4 regions of the Mesorhizobium sp. M1312 genome follow, and region 2 is predicted to be linked to each of the others. Evidence: predicted binding sites of a transcription regulator. Region 2 holds the regulator's gene; each other region holds the start of a gene.
What was found. Region 2 encodes LexA, which represses DNA repair genes until DNA is damaged. Its sites were predicted from a motif close to TGTTCNNNNTGTGTTCNG; they were not measured.
Positions count from the first base shown of each region.

Region 1: NKH36_RS09410 (ImuA family protein) is a predicted target of LexA. The motif match lies at 1,741-1,758, and genes of this name have one in related genera.
Region 3: recA (recombinase RecA) is a predicted target of LexA. The motif match lies at 2,502-2,519, and genes of this name have one in related genera.
Region 4: parE (DNA topoisomerase IV subunit B) is a predicted target of LexA. The motif match lies at 2,045-2,062, and genes of this name have one in related genera.

Region 1 is NZ_JAMYLQ010000005.1:206,427-210,637, reverse strand. It holds gene NKH36_RS09415 (DUF6504 family protein) at 1-750, opposite strand, end outside; gene NKH36_RS09410 (ImuA family protein) at 692-1,717, opposite strand; gene NKH36_RS09405 (metallopeptidase family protein) at 1,893-2,315, shown strand; gene NKH36_RS09400 (DUF1737 domain-containing protein) at 2,612-2,818, opposite strand; gene NKH36_RS09395 (HpcH/HpaI aldolase/citrate lyase family protein) at 2,845-3,723, opposite strand; partial or broken gene NKH36_RS09390 (DUF4153 domain-containing protein) at 4,022-4,211, shown strand, end outside.
Region 2 is NZ_JAMYLQ010000004.1:15,134-19,344, reverse strand. It holds gene moaC (cyclic pyranopterin monophosphate synthase MoaC) at 1-117, shown strand, start outside; gene NKH36_RS07045 (molybdopterin molybdotransferase MoeA) at 117-1,322, shown strand; gene lexA (transcriptional repressor LexA) at 1,427-2,164, shown strand; gene NKH36_RS07035 (ComEC/Rec2 family competence protein) at 2,158-4,211, opposite strand, start outside.
Region 3 is NZ_JAMYLQ010000014.1:7,947-12,157, reverse strand. It holds gene alaS (alanine--tRNA ligase) at 1-1,059, opposite strand, end outside; gene recA (recombinase RecA) at 1,281-2,378, opposite strand; gene NKH36_RS17465 (carbohydrate kinase family protein) at 2,653-3,591, shown strand; gene NKH36_RS17460 (TfoX/Sxy family protein) at 3,602-3,919, opposite strand; gene NKH36_RS17455 (GFA family protein) at 4,012-4,211, shown strand, end outside.
Region 4 is NZ_JAMYLQ010000019.1:11,038-15,248, forward strand. It holds gene gcvP (aminomethyl-transferring glycine dehydrogenase) at 1-629, shown strand, start outside; gene NKH36_RS20915 (GGDEF domain-containing protein) at 701-1,867, opposite strand; gene parE (DNA topoisomerase IV subunit B) at 2,133-4,184, shown strand.

The DNA of each region.
Region 1 (4,211 bases), on a different contig from region 2:
CAGCCTTCTTGCGCCCTCACCGCGGCGCTCGAGGTCCGCCTTCAACGTCGTCGCCAGCATTTTCACCAGCCGCTCTATTTCGTCGGTCAGCATGATGGGTTCTGCGAGATGACGTTCGACCGAAAGCGGCGCGACCGGCAGGCGCGGCGACACCGCCTCGTCGAGGCGGCCGAGCGCCTGATCGAGACGCAGCAGCAGCGAGACACCGAAGCGGCGGGCGAGCGGCGCGCGCGGTGCTGCCATGACGGCGCCCGCCGTGCGCAGGCCGACGCTTTCCAGGCTGGCGCGAATGTCAGGCTCGATGCGCAGCGCCGCCAGCGGCAAGGGTGCGAGAAGCGCTTCCTCTTCGCCACCGGGGACGATGCGGTCACTGGCAAACCGCGCCGCCGCCCAGGCAGCACCAGGTGTGGCGGCGAGGCCGGCGCGGACATCAAAACCCTGATGGAAAAAGCGCGACAGGATGTCGTCCAGCATCGAGCGTTCGCCGCCGAAAAGATGGGTGCAGCCGGTGACGTCGAGGAACAGGCCATCGGCTGCGTCGAGCGCCACCAGCGGGGTGTAGCGGTCGCACCAGTCGGCAAGGCTTTCGAGCAGGCGGCGGTCGGCCTCGGGATCGGCTTCCGCGACGTCGATCGACGGATGCATGGCGCGCGCGTCGGCTATGCCCATGCCGCGCTTCAGATGAAGCGCCTCAGCCCGCTCGTCGAGGGCGGCGATGCGCTGCGCGTTCGCTTGGCGATGGCTGATCACCAGGGGCAGGTGATCCGACGGCCGGGAACGCCAGGACCGCCCCAGACGCTGCCGCAGGATCCTTTCCGCGGCGAGATGCGGAAACCACAGAGACAGAATTCTTTGCCCGTTCTTGCCCGGCCCTTCCTTCCTCGAAACTGCGTTCATCGGGGTTCCACTCCAGTGTGAATTGTCCAGGCAAAGCCGTGCGGCTCTTGCCGATGCTGACGGTGAAGGCGGGGCGGCCGATCGAGCCGGCGAGCGGGCCGGCGATCGTCTCGCGTGGTGCCGACGGCGCCGCCGACAGGACGAGGCGGACGGGTGCCGCCGTCGGCTCGGGCTCGCCGGCCTGGCGCAGCAGGAACACCGGCCGGCCGGCATTCTGCGCCCGGGCGTGCAGCCGCCGCGTCGCGGTGAGGTCCAGCCGCTGCGGACTGCCGCGGATTTCGAGGATGACGGCGGCGAGCGCCGTCATCCGCGCGGCTTCCTCGGCGGTCCACAGCGCGTCGAGGAGCCTTGGCGCCTCGGAAAACAGCAATTGCTCCGGCTCGATGCCGAACAAGGCATGAAGCCCTCTGGCATAGGGAAAGCCGGCCTCCCGGAAGACCTCCGCGGTGCCGATCCACAGGACCGGCAGTCGCGGCCCCTGTTTAAGGATCAGGCTGACGAGCGACAGGGCGAAGCCGGCGACGGCCCCGGCATCGCGGGTCGCGGCGCCATGGATCTCGCTCAGCGCCGCCTTCGGCAAACCGCCGCTGAGCGCGGTATCGAGACCTTCGGCGCCGGTGCGCAGAAACGCATCGGGCGGCGCCACGGCGAGGCCGCGGCGGACGATTGTGACATCCGCTGGATTCTGGGGGGTGACATCCGCATCAACGGGGGCTGCGCCGGCCGGCGCCTCCAGGCGCTCGGGCAGCGTTCCCTCGATCTTCGCGATCTGGCGGCGCAGGGCAAAAACAGTCTCCCGCGCCACGGCGCTTGTCGCCATGACGGTCAGCTTCCACTCACAATTGTTCCTGTTATGTTCCCTTAGGATTCCAGAGGGTGCCCGAAGAGTCAAGCGGAGTCATGGGGAATTTATTCCTGTCCTCGCGTAGGCCGCAACCCGCCCATTTGCCGAGCCCGGCTCGAAAGCCTATATGCCGGGATCAGAAGGACAAAGCATGGCCCGCATCTACAAGACCCGCACCTGGCACGACCAGCTTTCGCCGTCGATGGAGGAAATGGAGTTCCTGGCGCTGGAGACTTACGCCCATCTGCCGGAGGAATTTCGCAAGCTGACCGGCGAGATCGTTATCCAGATCGCTGAATTCCCGACCGACGAGATCATGGACGATCTGTCGCTGGAAACGCCTTTCGACCTGCTCGGCCTGTTCGAGGGGCGAGGCATTGCCGAGCGCTGGAATCCGCAGACCGGCGAGGGGCCGAACCGCGTCACACTCTACCGCCGCGCCATCCTCGACTACTGGGCCGAGAACGAAGAGACGCTGGGCGACATCGTCACCCATGTGCTGATCCACGAGATCGGCCATCATTTCGGCCTGTCGGACGATGATATGGAGCGGATCGAAGAGGCGGCCGAGTAACGGGCCCACGCTTCGTCATCCCAGGCCGGAGCAGGAGCGAAGCGACGTCGCGGAGACGCTGGGATCCATGCCGTGACGGTGGTGCAGTGCTCCGGCGGTGCAGAACCGAACACTCATCATCCGGTTCCGCGGTAACGGGCAATCGGGCGGCCATCCCCGATAAATCCGTCTGATCGCACTAATCCTGATCCGCCGTGCTCTTCGGCAGAGGTAACGGCATGGATCCTAGGGTCTGCCCTCCGCTTCGCGTCGCTCCGCCCTAGGATGACGAAGGACGAGCGCTTCAGCGAACCTTCTTACCAATCGCTGAGCTTGGTGTTAGGCCCGTATTCCTGGCCCTCGATATCCTTCACCACGGCCTGGCCGCAGCGCATGCTCTTGGTCTGCTTGTCGTAGGCATAGGTCGGCGAGCCGAACAGGTGCCAGCCCTTGTTCAGCGCCGCGGTTACCTTGTGGCAGAAGCTGGAATCGTCCGGGCCGGACAGAAAGCGGTAGAGTTTCATTTTTCATTCCTGTCGTGAGTTGCCGATCATGCCCCGCTGGCGGCCGCCTTCGCCAGCAGTTTTTCGGCCTGCGCCAGATGCAGCCGTTCGACCATTTTTCCATTCAGTGCAATGACGCCCTTGCCAGCATTTTCGGCAAGCGCGAAGGCATCCTTCACCGCACGCGCCTCGGCCACGGCTTCGGCAGAAGGTGCAAAGGCCCGGTTCGCGGCATCGATCTGGGCCGGGTGGATCAGCGACTTGCCGTCAAACCCCATAGCGGCCGCTTCCCCGCATTCGCGCGCAAAAGCATCCAGATCGCGAAAATCATTGAAGACACCATCGAGCAGATCGAGGCCACCGGCGCGCGCGGCGAGCACCATCTGCATCAGCCACGGTGTGAGATAGCGCCGATCGGGCGTGGCGAGAGTGCCGGTCTCCTTGACCAGATCGTTCGTTCCGGCAACGAAACAAACCAGCCGCGATGCCGGATCGCGGCCAAGCTCGGCAATCGGTCCGATGTTGAGCAGAGCCTTGGGCGTTTCGATCATCGCCCATAGTTTCACCTCGTCAGGTGAAAAATTGTCGTCGAGGACGTCGCCGGCTTCCAGAACATCGCGCGGCGTGTCGACCTTGGGCAGCAGGATGGCGTCGGGCTCGCAGCGTGCCGCGGCCAGCAAATCGTCGGCGCCCCATTCGCTGGAGAGCGGGTTGATGCGCACGACCATCTCGCAGCGCCGGCCGGGGCGATTGGCGAAGATGTCGGCCAGTTTTTCCCGCGCGAAAACCTTGTCGGCCGGGGCGACGGCATCTTCGAGATCGATGATGATGGCATCGCAGGCCAGCGACGAGATCTTGGTCAGCGCCTTGTCGTTCGAGGCCGGGACGTAAAGGACCGAGCGGCGCGGGCGATAGGTTTCAGTCATCTCAGATCTATGCCGCCTGCGGCCGGTCGAGGCAAGCCGTCTCCGCCTGCATAAAAACTGCATAAAACTCCCGAAAATCTCCTCGGATCCGCCCCGCCGCCTGCATGCCGATCGACGATATAGTCGGTATGCAAGAGCGAGAAAAACCCCGCTGGTCCCTGCCTTATCGGCTCCGCAATGACGGTTGGTGGCTCGTCGATCCACCCCGGCCGTATGGTTCGGCGACCCTCTTCCCCTTCATCCGCAAATCTCCGCCAAGATATGCCGGCCGGATCAAAGCCGCTGAGAAAATCCGATCATGACATCGTTGCTTACGGCTGCGCCGAGCTATTGTGCGCGATTCGGCGTTGCCGTCCTGCTTGCCGCGCTGGCGGATTTCTTCTTCTACGAGCAGCCCGCCGGCATCACGTTTTTCCTGTTCGGCATTACGCTTACCGCCGCCGCGGCGATCCAGTCTTCGACGCTCAGCGCCCGCGCTCTGTGGCTCG
Region 2 (4,211 bases):
TACGATATGGCCAAGGCGGTCGACCGCGCCATGGTGATTTCGGGCATCAGGCTGGTGGAAAAGACCGGCGGCAAATCCGGCGACTACAAGGTAGGCGCCCAAGAGGCAGGCCGATAATGGCACTGCTTCCGGTCGCCGAGGCGCTCGAGCGTCTGCTTGAAGATGCTGCGCCCTCGCAAGCTGAAAGCGTCGCCCTGATGGACGCCGCCGACCGCGTGCTGGCGGAGCCGCTCATAGCACTTCGCACCCAGCCGCCGTTCAACGCGTCCGCCATGGACGGCTTTGCCGCGCGGGCCAAGGATGTCGCGTCCGTGCCCGCAAGACTTTCGGTGATCGGCATAGCGCCGGCCGGACGCGGCTTTGCCGGAACAGTCGGCCCGGCGCAGGCCGTCCGCATCTTCACCGGCGCGCCGCTTCCGGCAGGCGCCGACACCATCGTCATCCAGGAGAATGTCCGCGACCTCGGCGGCGGCAGCATCGAAGTGACCGCGTCGACCGTTGAAGGCCGCAACATCCGCCGCCTCGGGCTCGATTTCTCGAAGAGCGACGTGCTGCTGGAGAAAGGCCGCCTGCTTGATCCGGCGGCATTGTCGCTGGCGGCGTCGGCCAACCATCCGCAGGTCAGCGTGGTGAAACGGCCGCTGGTCGCAATCATCGCCACCGGCGACGAATTGCTGCCGCCGGGCAGCGATCTTGGCCCCGACCAGATCATCTCGTCCAATGCTTATGGCGTCGCCGCCGCGGCCCGCTCGGTCGGCGCCAGCGCGCTCGATCTCGGCATCGCCCCCGACCGGAAGGAGGCGATCGCCGCGCTGGTGAAAAAAGCGGTCGATGCAGGCGCCGACGTCATCGTCACGCTGGGCGGCGCCTCGGTCGGCGACCATGACCTGGTCCATGACGTGCTGACCGGCGAAGGCATGACGCTCGATTTCTGGAAAATCGCCATGCGGCCCGGCAAGCCGCTGATGTTCGGGCGGCTCGGCGACATCCGCTGCATCGGCCTGCCCGGCAATCCGGTGGCGAGCCTGGTCTGCACGCAGCTCTTTCTGAAGCCGCTGCTTGCGCGGCTCGGCGGCCGCGCTTTTCGGCAGGACCTGCGTCAGGCGCGGCTCGGCGCCGCCATGCCGGCCAACGATCTCAGGCAGGACTATGTACGCGCCGTGGTGAGCGAAGAAGCCGGCACGCTGCTGGCGACCCCGTTCGGCATCCAGGATTCGTCGATGCTCAAAATGCTGGCCGACGCCAACGGGCTGATCGTGCGCGAGCCATTCGCTCCCCCAGCCGCGACGGGCGTCGCCTGCAGCGTGCTGATGCTACGCTGAACAAAACGTCAACACTTTCATTAAACTTTAAACGGTTGCGGAACACAACTGGAACAGATAGTGTTTGTTCTGGGTTTGTTTTTCTGATTCTGTTGGGGGTCGCGATGCTGACACGCAAACAACACGAACTGCTGATGTTCATCCACGAGCGGCTGAAGGAAAGCGGCATTCCGCCCTCGTTCGACGAGATGAAGGAAGCGCTCGACCTCGCCTCCAAGTCGGGAATCCATCGGCTGATCACGGCGCTGGAGGAGCGCGGCTTCATTCGCCGCCTGCCCAACCGCGCCCGTGCGCTGGAGGTGCTGCGCCTGCCCGATTCGATCGCGCCCGGCCTCAATGCGGCGCGCAAATTCTCGCCGAGCGTCATTCAGGGCAGCCTTGGGCAGGGCAGCCTCGGACGACAGATCAAGCCGGCGCCTTCGCGCATGCCCGCGGCCGGCAATGACGACGACGTCGTTGCCACCGTCTCCATCCCGGTGATGGGCCGCATCGCTGCCGGTGTGCCGATCGACGCGATCCAGCACCAGACGCATTCGATCTCGGTACCACCGGATATGATCACCGGCGGCACGCACTACGCGCTGGAGGTCAAGGGTGATTCGATGATCGAGGCCGGCATTTTCGACGGCGACACGGTCATAATCCGCAACGCCGACACCGCCCAGCCTGGCGAGATCATCGTCGCCTTGGTCGACGAGGAGGAAGCGACGCTGAAGCGGTTCCGCCGCAAGGGCGCCTCGATCGCACTGGAAGCCGCCAATCCGGCCTACGAGACGCGCATCTTCGGGCCGGACCGGGTCAAGGTGCAAGGCAAGCTCGTCGGACTAATCCGGCGTTACTGAGTGGTGGCCTTTTTGGGCTTCTCGGCCTTGCGGTACGGCGGCAGGCCCCTCGCCTCGCGCGAAAATCTTCGCTGCTCGTGCCAGGGCCTATAGGGCTGTCTGACGGCAAAACGGATTTCTGCGCGCGTCGTCGCCGATAGCGGATCGAAGAAGACGGCGGCACTGCCCATGCGAGCGAGCTGCCGTTTGGTGACGACAAGAACCAGCGGATTGCGGCAGGGATTGTAATAGGCTGTGGCATCATCGATGACGATCAGATCCGCAAAGGCACAGGCTGGCCGCGCGGTTTTACGGTTGTCGGCGAGCGCGATGATCGCGCCGGACGGATGCCGGGCGAGGCACAGGCCGGCAGTGCAGTAGAAGGGCGCTCCCGGCGGCAGGTCGGCCGGATCGGCGAGGTCGAACCGCACGTCTCCTTTTTCGAATGTCTCGGGCTCGACAATGGTCGCTGAAACCAGCGCATGTTTCCAGTTGTCGGTGATGAATTCGTTCGAACGCACCCGGTTGACGGCAAGTTCGCCGCCGCCAATCGGCAGCGCCACCAGATGCGCATCTTCCGAAATCAGCACGTCGGGGGTGCGTGTCTCGGAAATCGTCAGCAGGCCGGCGAGCGCAAAGGGAAGTGCCGCAAGCCGCAACCATGTCGTCGCCATCGTGGCGATGACCAGGGCGACCGTCACCAGCAGAACCGACTGCAACGAAATCAGTCCGACTGCATCGATCGGCGACCGCTCGGAGATCCATCCCGATATTGCAATCATGGCTGTCAGCCCTTTGCCCATCATGTAGAGGAAAGGCCCATCCAAGCCGAAAGGCATTGCCAAGGCGCTGACGACGGCCAGGAACATGACGACCGTGACGATCGGCATGACGGCCAGATTGGCGAACAGGCTAAGCGGCGAGACGCGCTGGAAGTGCCAGATGGCAAAGAGCGCGGTGGCGCTGCCGGCAATGATGGAGGTCATTGCGATGGTACCTGTCCCAGCGGCGAGTTTCCGCGTGACGAAAGCGACCGGTGACCGTCGCTGTAGCGGCGCCGTGGCCTTGTCGGCACAATAGTCGGACCAGCCGGCATAGGCGCCCACGAGAGCAGCGGTCGCGGCGAAGGACATCTGGAAGCTTGGGCCGACCACCTCGTGCGGCGACACGACGATGACCGCGATGGCTGAAATCGTCAGATTGCGCATGGTGAGTGCCGCCCGGTCGAACAGCACGGCGACAAGCATTACCGCCAGCATGATGAAGCTGCGCTCAGCCGCGACCACGATACCGGAAAAAATGAGATAGGCAGCGATGGAAACGAGTGCGGCGGCAGCCGCATATTTTTTGACCGGCCGGCGCGACGAAAAATCGGGAAACAGCGCAAGTGCGCCGCGTAGCAATCCCATGATGGCGCCGGCGACAAGCGCCATGTGCAGGCCGGAAATGGAGATGATGTGGTAGATGCCGGTGCGCCGCATCGATTCGTTTATCTCTTCGGGAATGCCGGCACGCACGGCGACGATCAGCGCGGCGGCAATCTCCCCCTCGGCGCCACCGATGCTGTCCCTGATATGGTCGGCGATGGTTTCGCGCGCCTTTTCGATCGAGGAAGAAAGGCGCGCGGCGAACGGTGCATCTTCGGAAACGACGATCTTCGGATTGCCGAGGAAAAAGCCACTGGCACCGATACCGGCGAAATAGCTGTCGAAGGAGAAGTCATAACTGTCCGGCCTAACCGGGCCAGTCGGAGGCAGAAGCCTCACATAGCCGGTTGCGACCGAGCCTGCGGTCATCTCAGCGGGAATTTTGCGTGCCGAAACCCTGACACCTTTCGGCGCATAACGCAGTGTCGGCCGGGCGGTCGACATCACGTCGATGGTCAGCCTGATCCGGCCGTTCGCCATCTGGTCGAGCCTAACGACACGGCCGGTGAGCTGGGTCTGGATTTCCGAACCGAGCATCTGCGTTCCCACGCGCCAGGTTTCAACCTTGGCGGCGAGAACACCGAGTGCGCACAGCAACGCTGCCATGAAGCACAAATGCGTTTTGCGCCATGAGCGCGTCA
Region 3 (4,211 bases), on a different contig from region 2:
CTTCAGCGTCTCGGTGATCATCTGTTCGCCGCGCACCAGTTCGGGGTAGGCCTGGCCCATCTCGCGCACCAGCGCCGGCACCAGCCGCCACATCAGTGGATCACGGGCGCCCAAAAGCTGCGCATGACGCATGGCGCGGCGCATGATGCGACGCAGCACGTAGCCGCGGCCTTCGTTGGACGGCAGCACGCCGTCGGCCACCAAAAAGCAGGACGAACGCAAATGGTCGGCGATGACGCGGAACGATGCGACGGTGCCCCCATCCGGACCGCGGCCGAGCGCGGATGACGCAACGTCGACCAGGTGACGGAACAGGTCGGTCTCGAAGACGCTCTCCACCCCTTGCAGAATGGAGGCCATGCGCTCCAGGCCCATGCCAGTATCGATCGACGGGCGCGGCAGGTCGATACGCTCGTCCTTCGTCACCTGTTCGTACTGCATGAACACCAGGTTCCAGAATTCGAGGAAACGGTCGCCATCTTCCTCGGGGCTGCCGGGAGGGCCGCCCCAGATGTGCTCACCACGGTCGATGAATATCTCCGAGCACGGCCCGCAAGGTCCGGTGTCGCCCATTGCCCAGAAATTGTCCGAGGTCGGAATGCGGATGATGCGATCGTCGGAAAAGCCGGCGATCTTCTTCCAGTAGCCGGCCGCCTCGTGGTCGGTGTGATAGACGGTGACCAGCAGCTTGTCCTTCTTCAGCCCAAACTCCTTGGTGATCAGGTTCCAGGCAAGTTCGATAGCGCGCTCCTTGAAATAGTCGCCGAACGAGAAATTGCCGAGCATCTCGAAGAAGGTCAGGTGGCGCGCGGTGTAGCCGACATTGTCGAGGTCGTTGTGCTTGCCGCCGGCGCGGACACTCTTCTGAGCGGTCGTGGCACGCGAATAGGGCCGCTTTTCCAGGCCGGTGAAGACGTTCTTGAACTGCACCATGCCGGCGTTGGTGAACATCAGCGTCGGGTCGTTGCGCGGCACCAGCGGGCTCGACGCGACGACCTCGTGACCTTCCTTGCGGAAATAGTCGAGGAATGTCGACCGGATCTCGTTCACGCCACTCATGAATAATACTGCCTTTTAGCTTTTAGAGAGAGCCGTCGGCCCGGCCGACGGCAAATGGACATGGCCTTTTAGCCGCCGCGTTGCACCCTGTCCAGAAACACGGAATTGGGCCAATTTGCGGGGCTTGCCGGGTCATCTCGGCGCCCCCGCCGAAACGCAAACCGCCGGCGTAGGCCGGCGGTTCGAAACGCAACAATACAGAACTCGATTACAGCCAAAGTCTACATGGCGCCCGCTTCGTCCTCGAAACCATCGTTTCCGCCTTCGGAACCACCATTTTCGAGGAATTTCTCGGCGATCAGCCCGGCATTCTGCCTCAGCGCCAGCTCGATCTCGCGCGCAGTGTCGGGATTATCGCGCAGGAACAGTTTTGCGTTCTCGCGGCCCTGGCCGAGGCGCTGCGAATTGTAGGAGAACCAGGCGCCCGACTTTTCGACCACGCCGGCCTTGACACCCAAGTCGACCAACTCGCCGGTCTTGGACACGCCCTCGCCATACATGATGTCGAATTCGACCACCTTGAAGGGCGGTGCCAGCTTGTTCTTGACCACCTTGACGCGGGTCTGGTTGCCGACGACCTCGTCGCGGTCCTTGACCGAGCCGATGCGGCGAATGTCGAGGCGCACCGAAGCGTAGAATTTCAGCGCGTTGCCGCCGGTCGTGGTCTCGGGCGAACCGAACATGACCCCGATCTTCATGCGGATCTGGTTGATGAAGATGACCATGGTGTTGGAGCGCGAGATCGAGGCGGTCAGCTTGCGCAGCGCCTGGCTCATCAGGCGGGCCTGCAGGCCGGGCAGCGAATCGCCCATTTCGCCCTCGATTTCGGCCCGCGGTGTCAGCGCCGCGACCGAATCGACCACCAGCACGTCAATGGCGCCCGAACGTACCAGCGTGTCGCAGATCTCCAGCGCCTGCTCGCCGGTGTCGGGCTGCGAAATCAGCAGGTTTTCGAGATCGACGCCGAGCTTGCGGGCATAGACCGGGTCGAGCGCGTGCTCAGCATCGACGAAGGCGCAGATGCCGCCCTTCTTCTGGGCCTCGGCCACCGTGTGCAGCGCCAGCGTCGTCTTGCCCGAGCTTTCCGGCCCGTAGATCTCGACGATGCGGCCGCGCGGCAGGCCGCCGACGCCAAGCGCGATGTCGAGGCCAAGCGAACCGGTCGGCACCGTTTCGATCTCGACGACCTGCTCGTTTGCGCCGAGCCGCATGATCGAGCCCTTGCCGAAGGCACGCTCGATTTGCGACAGCGCCGCGTCCAGAGCCTTTGATTTATCCACTGCTTTGTCCTCTACAAGCCGCAAAGAATTCTGAGCCATGATACATCACCCCTTGGTCGTCAATGAAGGCCGGACAATCCGTAATCCTTGTTAATTTGTACCTTTTTTGTTCTCGTCTGGCAAGGGGAGACAAAGGATTGAAAAACAAACAATATCCGGATTTGTTCTTTTTTTGTTTCGCGCTTTCACCCCAGGATGTATCCGGCTTCCTCCGCAGGATCGTGCTGGCATCTTCCGAATCGCGCCTCCGGTTGCCGGGTTCCGCGGGACAACCTAGTCTCCACCCGGCAACAGCAAAGGTCGTCTCGCCGGCATGATGAAGTCGCCGACAATTCTGGCCGTTGGCGGCGCCTATATAGATCGGCGCGGCCAGGTTTCGGGCGCCTTCGTGCCAGCGGCGTCAAATCCCGGCACGATGCGCGAGGCTGTCGGCGGTGCCGTCTTCAATGCGCTGCGCAGCGCCGTGCGGTGCGGCGTCTCCGGTTCGCTGCTTTCGGTGCGCGGCGGCGATGTTCTGGCCGATACGGTCTCGCGCGCCATCGCTGCGGCCGGCATTACCGATCTGTCCGTGGTGTTCCTCGATCGCACGACGCCGAGCAACACCACGATATTCGACGGCGACGGCGGGCTGATCGTCAGCCTTGCCGACATGGCGCTCTATGATCTGGCGCTTCCCAAGCAAATCCGTCGTGCCAAGGTGCGCGAGGCGATCAGCAATGCCGATGCGGTCCTTTGCGACGCCAACCTGCCGTCGACGGCGCTGGAGCGGCTGGTGGCGCTTGCCGCCGGCAAGCCGGTCTTCGCCCTCGCCGCCTCACCGGCCAAGGCGGTGCGGCTCGCGCCGGTGCTCGGCAGTCTGGCGCTGGTCTTCATGAACCGATGCGAGGCCATCGCACTCGCCGATGTCGGTATCGATGCTGGGGAGCAAGATATCGCCGACGGCCTGAGGCGAGCGGGCCTTAAAGGCGGCGTGGTGACGGCGGATGACGGTCCGGTGCTGGGTTTCAACGCGGCCGGCGCCTTCTCGATCCTGCCGCCACGAAAGGTCGCGGACGGCGCCGCCGATGCGCTGGCGGGCGCAACGGTCGCCGCTCTGCTGCGCGGCCTGACGTTGCGCGCGGCGCTGCGCGAAGGCGTTGCCGCGGCAATGCTTGCGATCGAAGGTGCCGAACTTGTGCCGGCTTTTACGGCGGCGACCCTTGCCGAGGCGCTGGCCCTTGTGCCCGAGGCGCAGGAAATTGGCATGAGGTAATGACCAGCAGCTATGCGCGCAGTCCCGCTTCATAGGCCCGGCGTGCCCAGACCGCCATCTCATCCGGATCGTCGAAAGCACTGTCGGGAACGCTCCAGTACGGCATGGACACCAGCTTGCCGTGCCGTGAGCCGGTGTAGGTCCATTGCCGGCAGCCGGCAGCTTCGAATTCCGGCGCGCTTTCCGCGTCGGCCTTCAGCATCAATTCGCCACGGATAACGATGGCGATGATGACGCCGTCGAAGTAGATGCCCTTGCCGCCGAACATCTTGCGAATGCTGACCGGGCCGAGCCCTTCGAAAAGTTCGGCGATGCGTTCATTGTCCATGCCGCGATCATGTCACCCGGACTTCCCCTTGTCATCGCCGCAACCAAAACCATGCTAACAAGTTGAGAGCCAAATTCTTCGGAGTCCTCATCATGCCGCTTCTGCTCAAAGGGAACTGCCGGTGCAATGCCGTCCGCTTCGAGGTGGAAAGCCACACGCCGGTGCCGTTCATGCTCTGCTACTGCTCGATCTGTCGCAAGCAGCAGGGCGGCGGCGGCTTCGCCATCAATCTCGGCGCCGATTTCGAGACGCTGAAAATCGAGGGCAAGCGCAATCTTGGCGTCTACCAAGC
Region 4 (4,211 bases), on a different contig from region 2:
TCGGCAGCGCTTCGATCCTGCCGATCACCTGGATGTATATCCGCATGATGGGCGCTTCCGGCCTGAAGCAGGCGACCGAGACGGCGATCGTTTCCGCCAACTACGTGGCGACGCGGCTCGCGCCGCACTTCCCGCTCCTCTACAAGGGCAGGCACGCTCGCATCGCCCATGAGTGCATCCTCGACACCCGCGTGCTCAAGGAGAGCTCCGGCATCAGCGTCGACGATATCGCCAAGCGGCTGATCGATTATGGTTTCCATGCGCCGACCATGTCGTTTCCAGTGGCCGGCACGCTAATGGTCGAGCCGACCGAGTCCGAGCCCAAGAGCGAACTGGATCGCTTCTGTGAGGCGATGATCGCGATAGCGGGCGAGGCAGCCAAGGTGGCGAAAGGCGAATGGCCCCTGGCCGACAATCCGCTGGTCAATGCGCCGCATACCGCGGCCGAGGCGCTGGCCGGCCAGTGGAGCCATCCCTATTCGCGCCTGGAGGCGGCCTACCCGGCCGGTGATGCAGACTCATCAGCCAAATACTGGCCGCCGGTGTCGCGCATCGACAATGTCGCCGGCGATCGCAACCTCGTCTGCTCCTGCCCGCCGCTGTCGGAATATCTGGGCGCGGCGGAGTAGACAATGATCCCGAAAAGTGGAATCCGGTTTTCGGACAAGATCATGGTCTAACAAGAAGATAGAAGCCTCAATCAGGCAGAACGCAAGGCCGGCGCGCCGGCCTTGCTCGTCTTCTGGGCGACGACGCGATTTCGCCCGGCGCGCTTTGCCGCATAGAGTGCTGCGTCGGCTTCGGCCAGCACGTGGTCGAGACTGGTGCCACCCGTCCCGCCAAAGCCGATGCCGCCACTGACTGTGCTGCGCAAAGGACCAAGCTGGGTGGCCACGACTTCCGTGCCGAAGGCGACGCTGATCTTACTCGCAATATCGTAAGCCTTCTCCTCTGTCATCCGCGACATGACGAGGACGAATTCCTCGCCGCCCAGCCGGAAGGCGTCGACGCCGGTCCTGGCATATTTCCTGATGACAGCGGCAAAGCGGCGCAGAACCTGATCACCGACCGGATGACCGAATACGTCGTTCGTTTTCTTGAAATGGTCGAGATCGAACATGGCGACGGACATGAACGGGCCGAAAACCCGCTCGCCGTAGAATGCCGTCAACGCCCGCCGGTTCATCAACCCGGTCAATGGGTCGGTCATGGTCTCGGCCTTCAATTCGATCTGCGCCTGCAAATGGTGCAGGGAGAGCGTCAGTGCGCCGAGCCCGGTCATGCAGGCGACCGCCACGACGGAATTCAACCGTTCGGCCCAGTTGTCGGGTGCAACGCCGAGCACCCATTGGCCCTCGACCAGCAGGACCGCGCCGCAAAGCACGAAGGACAGCGCACAGACGCCGCTCAGGAACGAAACGACCAGCAATATCCGGCGATCATGACCACCTTTGATCCAGAACATCACCCCGATAAGCGTGAGCAGCGCCGTAACCGTCGCGTAGCTGACGATGAAGCCGACGCCATCAAAGCCGAGGGACGTCGCGCCTGCGCAAACCGCCATCGCAGCCAAGGTCGGCAAGATGGCGCGCCTGTAGTCGCGCATGCCGAGATACTGCATGGCCGAGAGGCAGAGGGTCAGGAAGCCCAGGCTGAGAAGCGCAAGCACAATCTGGCAAAGCCAGGGGCTGGGATGCCTGGCATAATGCCAGAACAAGACCACATGCGCGACGAGCACGAGAATGCCGCACGCAACAGTCAGGACAAAGCCTGCCTGTGGCGCGGAGAACCAGATCGCAAACATGGTGATGCTGAGGCACGTGCCCGACAGCGCCGCCGCGAGCAGGAGCGAACTGTAATCCAACATGCGCCAGCAGCAGCCTTTTCACGGGTTCTGCCGCATTCTAGGCCAGCGGCAGTGGACGGATACCGTTTTTCGACCAACCTTCAATGTAACCTTCGGACAAGGTTTACAAAGCGTCGATCCCTCAACCCATTTCCGCCGCTTGGTTGTCGGATGGTTTTGCAGTAAGAGGCTCTATCCTCGAACGTAACAGGAACCTCCGTCGCCTGCCCGCAAAAAGCGTGGCAGTATCGGGTGGTGATTCGCAGCATCGGAATCCAGGACCAGCATGGACGAAAATAACGATCTTTTCGGCACTATGGACAAGCAGCCGCAACCGGTTCGCGCCACCGCTCGCCCGGCTGACCCGCTGGTACAGGCGGCGAAGCGCCCGGGATCCCGCGACGGCAGCGAGAGCTACAGTGCCGCCGACATCGAGGTACTGGAAGGGCTGGAGCCGGTGCGGCGGCGACCCGGCATGTATATCGGCGGCACCGACGACAAGGCGATGCACCATCTGTTCGCCGAGGTCATCGACAATTCGATGGACGAGGCGGTCGCCGGCCACGCGACCTTCATAGATGTCGAGCTTTCGGCCGACGGATATCTGGCAGTCACCGATAATGGCCGCGGCATTCCGGTCGACCCGCATCCGAAATTCAAGAAGCCGGCACTCGAAGTCATCATGACGACGCTGCATTCGGGCGGCAAGTTCGACAGCAAGGTCTACGAGACCTCGGGCGGCCTGCACGGGGTCGGCGTCTCCGTCGTTAACGCGCTGTCAGACCATCTTGAGGTCGAGGTCGCGCGCGGGCGCCAGCTCTATCGCCAGCGTTTTTCGCGCGGCGTTCCGGTGACTGGCCTGGAGCAACTCGGCGAGGTGCATAACCGGCGCGGCACCAAGATACGCTTCCATCCCGACGAGCAGATCTTCGGCAAGGGTGCGGCATTCGAGCCGGCGCGGCTCTACCGCATGACGCGCTCGAAGGCCTATCTGTTCGGCGGCGTCGAGATCCGCTGGACCTGCGATGCGTCGCTGATCAAGGAGAAGGACACGACGCCGGCCAAGGCCGAGTTCCATTTTCCCGGTGGCCTCAAGGACTATCTGAAAGCCTCGCTCGGCGACGAATTCCAGGTCACCCGCGAAATCTTTGCCGGCAAAAGCGACAGGCAAGGCGGCCACGGTTCGCTCGAATGGGCAGTGACCTGGTTCGGCGGCGACGGGTTCCTCAATTCCTACTGCAACACCATCCCGACCGGCGAAGGCGGCACGCACGAGGCCGGCTTCCGCAACGTACTGACACGTGGTTTGCGCGCCTATGCCGACCTGGTCGGCAACAAGCGTGCTTCGATCGTCACGTCGGAAGACGTCATGATCTCGGCGGCGGGTATGCTGTCGGTGTTCATCCGCGAACCGGAATTCGTCGGCCAGACCAAGGACAGGCTGGCGACGATCGAGGCGATCAGGATCGTCGAGACCGCTATCCGCGACCCCTTCGATCACTGGCTGGCCGACAACCCGCAGGAAGCTTCGAAGCTGCTCGAATGGGTGATCGCGCGTGCCGACGAACGGGTGCGTCGCCGCCAGGAGAAGGAAGTGTCGCGCAAGAGCGCGGTGCGCAAGCTGCGCCTGCCCGGCAAGCTCGCCGACTGCACGCAGAATGCCGCGGCCGGCGCCGAGCTCTTCATCGTCGAGGGCGATTCGGCCGGCGGCTCGGCAAAACAGGCGCGCGACCGCGCCAGCCAGGCAGTGCTGCCGCTGCGCGGCAAGATCCTCAACGTCGCCAGCGCCGGCAACGACAAGCTGGCCGGCAACCAGCAGATTTCCGACCTGATCCAGGCGCTTGGCTGCGGCACACGCTCGAAATACCGCGATCAGGATCTGCGCTACGACCGGGTCATCATCATGACCGACGCCGACGTCGACGGCGCCCACATCGCCTCGTTGCTGATCACCTTCTTCTATCAGGAGATGCCGAGCCTGGTCCGCGGCGGCCATCTCTATCTGGCGGTGCCGCCGCTCTACTCGATCCGGCAAGGCGGCAAGATCGCCTATGCCCGCAACGATGCGCACAAGGACGAACTTCTGCGTACCGAGTTCACCGGGCGCGGCAAAGTCGAAATCGGCCGCTTCAAGGGGTTGGGCGAAATGATGGCCGCCCAGCTCAAGGAAACCACCATGGACCCGAGAAAGCGCACGCTGCTCAGGGTCGATGTGATCGACGCCGAGGCGGCGACCAAGGATGCGGTCGACGCGCTGATGGGCACCAAGCCGGAAGCCCGCTTCCGCTTCATCCAGGAACGTGCGGAATTCGCCGAGACGGAAGTGCTGGATATCTGAGCGTCTTCTGCTCGGCGAACCGCAAAC